2 linked regions of the Spartinivicinus poritis genome follow. The protein of the gene in region 2 interacts with the protein of the main gene of each other region in a pairwise test. Links are inferred from orthologs where the notes say so. Each region holds a gene or a part of one and is shown on either strand. Other genes may lie near its edges.

Region 1 (3,212 bases), on a different replicon or contig from region 2:
AACAACCATTGCCAAAAACTGGGCTTATTTAACTCTTCTTCACATTGCTTCAATTGATAACGATACTGCTTAGCTTTTTTTTCAACCCGCTTAGCCACCCCCATCAACCATCGCTTACGCCGGTAGGTGCGGCGCTGGTAACCACCCCACCCTTCATGATAATTAAGGTATTGATTGCGAGCATCAGATAACTTGACACCATTAATGCGTAGCGATTTATTGGTATACCAGCCAATAAAATCAACTGCATCAGCAAATTCGTCACGATCCCCCCAAGCCCCTACTTCTGTACGATAATCATCCCAAACCCCATCTAGTGCTTGGGCATAACCATAGGCTGTAGAAATACGAGGCCCTGGAATAAATCCCCAATACCATCGCCGTGGCGGTCGTGCATTCGCCACATAGCTGGATTCATGATACATAATGGACATCATCACTGGGATGGGTGTTCCCCATCGCTGGGTGCTCTTTTTGGCTTCGTGGTACCAGTCTTCTTTTTCTTGGAATATGTTACAAATATTATGGGGGTTTTCAGGTGGTGGGGCATGTGCACAGCCCGTCAGAAACAAGCTGATACCCACTACTAACCCCACCATACGTTTACCCGAAGTTGTAGCGTAATGGCCCTTGATTAATGGCCAACTACAGCCAGGTAAACCGAACTTACGAATAATAAAGCTAACTTTCGCCAGAATGATACTGCTCCAACAATGCGATTAAAGCTTGTTCATTGAGTATATCAACACCTAAAGACTCTGCTTTTGCTAGTTTTGAGCCTGCTTTCTCACCAGCAATAACGGCAGTTGTCTTATTTGACACTGAACCAGATACTTTTGCTCCCAGCGCTTGTAAGTTTTGCTTAGCCTCATCACGGGACATTTGTGACAAGGTACCGGTTAATACATAAGTATAGCCAGCTAATGGCTTTTCCTGAGCTTGTTCTACTACAACTGTTGGCCATTGCACGCCATAGCCAATCAACCGCTCAATAACGGCTAAATTATGTGGTTCACTAAAAAATACAGCGATATGCTTCGCTACGATAGGGCCAACATCCGACACCTGTTGTAAGCTTTCCTGATCAGCCTGCTGCAACGCTGTCAGGTTACCAAAATAATTAGCTAACTGTTGTGCAGTTGCCTCTCCTACTTCACGAATGCCTAGTGCATAAATAAATCGGGCCAGTGTCGTTTGCTTAGCTTCAGTCAACGCATTAATTAAGTTCTCTGCTGACTTGGGCCCCATTCTTTCTAGTTTTGCCACTTCCTCTGCAGTTAGGTTAAATAAATCGGCTACATCGTTAATAAGCGCCTGATCAACGAGTTGCTCAACGAGCTTTTCACCTAACCCATCAATATCCATCGCTCGGCGACTGGCAAAATGCTTAATAGCTTCTTTACGTTGTGCAGCACAAATTAAACCGCCACTACAGCGCGCAACAGCCTCTCCTTCAACCCGTTCAATCTGTGATTCACAAACAGGGCAGTGATCAGGTATTGAAACCGGCTGTGCATTAGCTAACCGTTTTTCAATAATGACTTTCACCACTTGAGGAATAACATCCCCTGCCCGACGAATAATCACAGTGTCACCCGCTCTTACATCCAGGCGAGCCACTTCATCCATATTATGTAGTGTGGCATTGGTGACGGTCACACCACTAACGAACACTGGCTTCAACCGAGCAACAGGGGTGATTGCCCCCGTTCGCCCCACTTGAAACTCCACTTTTTCCAATACAGTACTTTCTTCCTGGGCAGGAAATTTATAAGCAATTGCCCAGCGAGGTGCCCGTGCGACAAATCCTAATTGTTGCTGCTGAGCAAGTGAGTTCACCTTATATACAATGCCATCTATTTCATACGACAACTGTTCCCTTTTCTGCTCAAGCTGGGTGTAATAATCTTGAGCTTCAACGACACCTGTCACCACTTTAATTTCAGCATTAAGTTTAAATCCCCACTTACCCAGTAGAACCAATACTTCATTATGATTGTCCGGCAGCTCGCCACCTTCAATAATACCGACTCCATAACAGCACATTTCCAACGGGCGGTTAGCTGTAATACTTGAATCAAGCTGGCGTAAACTACCTGCAGCCGCATTACGTGGATTAACAAAGGTTTTTTCACCTTTTTCTGCCGCTTTTGCATTTAAGGCTTCAAACCCTGCTTTTGGCATATAGACTTCACCACGCACTTCTATTCGGTCAGGTATTTGCTCTCCCATTAGCTGCAATGGCACAGAAGGAATGGTGCGGATATTTAAAGTAATATCTTCACCAGTATTACCATCCCCTCGAGTTGCCGCTCTTACCAAGATTCCTCTTTCATAAAGCAAGCTAACAGCAATACCATCAAGCTTAGGCTCACAGGTGTACTCAATAGAAACATCCGTTTTCAATCGGTCTTGAATACGCCGTTCAAAATCAGCCAATTCTTGTTCATTAAATGCATTATCCAGTGACAACATAGGAAGCTCATGCACCACTTCATTAAATCCAGCCAGTGGAGCAGCACCCACCCGCTGTGTAGGTGATGAGGGAGTAATAAGCTCTGGGAATTGCTGCTCTAAGCTCTGTAGTTCCCGAAGCAAGCGGTCAAATTCAGCATCGGTGACAACCGGATCATCTTTAACGTAATAGTGATAGTTATGCTCATTAATGGATTTTCTTAACTGTTCAACTTGTTGTTTAACTGCACTCGATGCTGACATTCATTTCCCCAACAATCAGCTAAAAAACGTCAGGCCTGCAAAGCAGGCCTGAGATCATAGAAGTTAGTACGAAAAAAAGGTTTACTGAACGGACTGCTTTCTAACCAGCACACGACGTTCGTAGTCCATGATGCGCTGACGACAGTGTTCTAATGTTTGCTGCGTCATCACACTGTGCTGTTCATCCTTCAACTCACCTTGCAATGAACGGGACAAATAGTAAGCTGCCATCGCCATTTCCTCAAAGGCTTTCATTGGCTCTGGAGGCCCTGGCAAACTCATGAACAAACTGAGCACTGATGTTTGCAGCTGCTCCATAGAAGCCAAGTCAAAGTAGCCAGGCTCTACTCCATTAGCTGCACTGAATAAAACACAACCATTACCGTCAGGCTGCTCATGACGATGGAAAATTTGCATCTCACCAAACTTGAGGCCATTTGCCAATAATGCATGCAACAGCTCACTACCAACAAACCCTTCTTCGGTTTTTGCAA
Region 2 (3,521 bases):
GCGGCTAAGCGTAGCTGAATTTGACGGATAATATCTTTATCCAATTCTTCTGTAATAAGTCTTTCTTCACTTGCTGAAGCAGCTGCGTTATTAGGCTCATGAAGAAATACTCGTTCTGCTTGTGCTTTGAATGGGCCAATAATGACCAGTCCAGAGCGATTTTCCAGCTGGTATTTATTGGTCACTCTTACCCGATATTCTGCTGCTTGAGCATTACCAGAAAAGCTTGCCACTTTTCTTTCTTGCTCGTTGCTAAGCACTTTAAGTGTATAGGGAGCTTGGTCAGACACACTGATATTATTAGCTTCCAGGCTATGGACGAGCTTGCGACTAAACTGACTGTAATTATCAGGGGTAGTTACTTTTAAGGTAGACAGTAGTGGTGCTACTTCAACTAAGCCTCTTAGTTGAAAGCCACAGCCCGTCATTAAAGTAGCTGCTATCACTGTTATTAATGCTTTCCCTAACAGGTTGTTCAGGGTAATCCGCATAGCTCACTCCTAAATAAACAGGTCGGCTTAGCCGACCACAATGTTGACCAGTTTGTTTGGAACGACAATCACTTTGCGTACAGTTTTATCCGCAATAAATTTTTGCACGTTTTCACTTGTTAAGGCTGTTTGCTCAACGTTGGATTTATCTGCATCAGCAGCAACCTCAATTTTGGCTCTGACTTTACCATTGACTTGAACTACGTACTGTAGAGTGGTACGAGTTAATGCACTTTCATCAACTACAGGCCAAGTGGCATCAACCACTGCCCCTTGATGACCAAGTATTTGCCATAAGTTGTGCGCAATATGAGGTGTAATTGGCGCTAAGGTTAATACCATGGTTTCAAGGGCTTCTTGGGCAACTGCACGACCTTGAGCAGAGTTGTCCTCAAACTTTGCTAATGCATTAACCAGCTCCATTACTCTGGCAATAGCAGTATTGAAAGTTAACCGGTTGGCAAAGTCATTGGTAATATCGCGTATGGTTTCATGGGTTTTCCGGCGTAAGTCTTTTTGTGATTCATTCAGTTCAGCAGGACTTACCTTGCCGGCAGGGCCCTGGCTGACATGAGTATAAACCTGTTTCCATGCACGTTTTAGAAAGCGGTGAGCCCCTTCTACGCCAGCATCTGACCACTCTAATGATTGCTCTGGTGGGGCAGCAAACATCGTAAACAGGCGAACTGTATCGGCGCCAAACTTGTTGATAATCACCTGGGGATCGATGCCATTATTTTTCGACTTTGACATCTTACTCATGCCGTCGTAATCAACTGGCTGGCCATCGGCTTTATGAGTGGCTTTAATTAGGCGCCCTTTGTCATCAAGCTCAACTTCAACATCTTGTGGCGAAATCCAAATTTTGCCGCCTTTGTCATCCTCACGATAATAGGTTTCCGCTAGCACCATACCTTGGCAGAGTAAACGCTTAAATGGCTCATCACTGGATACTAAGCCTTCATCACGGAGTAACTTATGGAAAAAGCGAGCATACAATAAGTGCATGACAGCGTGTTCAACACCACCAATATACTGATCAACGGGTAACCAATGGTTAGCTTTATCTTTATCCAGCATACCGTCGCTGAATTTAGCGCTGCAATAGCGAGCGTAATACCAGGAGGACTCCATAAAGGTATCGAAAGTGTCTGTTTCTCGCTCTGCAGGCTCACCTGTTACCGGGGCATTGGTTTTAGCCCATTCAGGATTGCTTTTAATTGGGGATTGAACACCGTCTAAGGTGACATCGGTTGGTAATTCGACGGGCAGTTGTTCCAGGGGAACCGGTACTGCTTCGCCATTACTACGGTGAATCATTGGGATAGGAGTACCCCAGTAGCGCTGACGAGAGACTCCCCAGTCTCTTAGCCGGTAATTAACCTGCTTGCTCCCTTTGCCTGCTTTAATCAGGAAGTTGGCAATGGCTTCAAATGCTTGGTCAAAACTCAGGCCGTCAAATTGATCTGAGTTGATTAAAATACCTTTTTCAGTAAAAGCTTCTTTAGACAGGTCACATTCAATATCGTTAACTTCAGGCTTAATAACCTGCTTAATGGTTAAGCCGTATTTAGTGGCAAACTCCCAGTCGCGTTGGTCGTGACCGGGTACAGCCATGACCGCACCTGATCCATAGTCCATCAAGACAAAGTTAGCTACCCAAACAGCAACAGGCTCGCCAGTAATAGGGTGAATAGCGGTTAAGCCTGTATCCACGCCTTTTTTTTCCATGGTGGCCATATCGGCTTCAGCAACAGCGTTTTGTTTACACTCTTGAATAAAATTAGCCAACTCTGGATTGTTTTTTGCTGCAGCTAAAGCAATGGGGTGCTCTGCTGCCAGTCCGACATAGGTAACGCCCATTACGGTGTCAGGGCGAGTGGTGTAAATTGAAAATTCAGTTGGTGCATCAGTCAGTGGAGCTGCCAACTGGAATTGCATCTCTACCCCTTCAGAGCGGCCAATCCAGTTTTTTTGCATGGTTTTGACCTGTTCAGGCCAGTCAGGCAGCTGCTCTAAGTCAGACAATAATTCATCAGCATAATCAGTAATTTTGATAAACCATTGAGGAATTTCTTTTCGCTCAATCAATGCACCAGAGCGCCAACCGCGACCATCAACAACTTGCTCATTGGCTAAAACTGTTTGATCTACAGGGTCCCAGTTGACGGTGGCCATTTTTTTATACACCAACCCTTTTTCAAAAAGGCGGGTAAAAAACCACTGTTCCCACTTATAGTAGTCTGGTTGGCAGGTGGCTAATTCTCGGGACCAATCGTAACCAAAGCCAAGGCTTTTTAGCTGATTACGCATATACGCAATATTTTCTTCCGTCCACTTTGCCGGTGCTACTTTATGCTGAATTGCGGCATTTTCCGCAGGCAGGCCAAATGCGTCCCAGCCCATGGGTTGCAGCACATTTTTGCCCTGCATCCGTTGAAATCGGCTAATCACATCGCCAATGGTGTAATTGCGAACATGCCCCATGTGGAGTCGTCCGCTGGGATAGGGAAACATGGAGAGGCAGTAAAACTTTTGTTTGCTGGAATCTTCGGTGACTTCGAATGAACGATTGTCATTCCAGTACGCCTGTGCGTCGGCTTCAACACGCTGGGGTTGATACTGTTCTTCCATTGCGATGATCGGGATTTCTCTAAAAGGTTGCTAACAAATAGTGATAAAGTCTAAACAGCGTAGGATACATTAGACAGAAGATAACGGGTAGTGCTGATTCATAGTCTAACCTTATATTAAGTAAATTGTGAAAAAGAGGATGGTAGCAACCAAATTTTCGTTAGTGTGTTGTTTCTTAGGATTACCACTGAAGAAAGGTTTATCACTTATTTTTTGTAACTCCGCAGTAAATAGGGCTGTATAGAATAAATGCTCATGATGAGCTGGGATGGATAATGAAATTACATTTGGTTTGGGATAACGGAGTTTTATACCCGCATAATGAACCACAACAGTTACAGTCAGTGGTGCCCGCTAGTAATGAGCAAACGCCTGAAACCAAACAAGCAACATATG

The links.
Region 1: the proteins of leuS (region 2) and ligA interact in binary tests that used the Escherichia coli proteins (3 or more experiments, as listed by UniProt). The link is inferred for Spartinivicinus poritis from one-to-one orthologs.

What each region holds. Positions count from the first base shown.
Region 1 is NZ_JAPMOU010000005.1:125,458-128,669, reverse strand. What follows is about bases 201-3,083. They hold ligA (NAD-dependent DNA ligase LigA), read right to left. Parts: upstream 2,719-3,083; coding sequence 682-2,718; downstream 201-681. Other genes in these bases: zipA (cell division protein ZipA), read right to left, coding at 2,800-3,083; ORQ98_RS06150 (transglycosylase SLT domain-containing protein), read right to left, coding at 201-599. Outside these bases: more of ORQ98_RS06150, read right to left, coding at 1-200; more of zipA, read right to left, coding at 3,084-3,212. UniProt on the Escherichia coli protein: DNA ligase that catalyzes the formation of phosphodiester linkages between 5'-phosphoryl and 3'-hydroxyl groups in double-stranded DNA using NAD as a coenzyme and as the energy source for the reaction.
Region 2 is NZ_JAPMOU010000007.1:43,729-47,249, reverse strand. Bases 319-3,510 are described here. They hold leuS (leucine--tRNA ligase), read right to left. Parts: upstream 3,126-3,510; coding sequence 519-3,125; downstream 319-518. Other genes in these bases: ORQ98_RS07685 (hypothetical protein), read left to right, coding at 3,401-3,510; ORQ98_RS07695 (LPS-assembly lipoprotein LptE), read right to left, coding at 319-491. Also shown: more of ORQ98_RS07695, read right to left, coding at 1-318; more of ORQ98_RS07685, read left to right, coding at 3,511-3,521.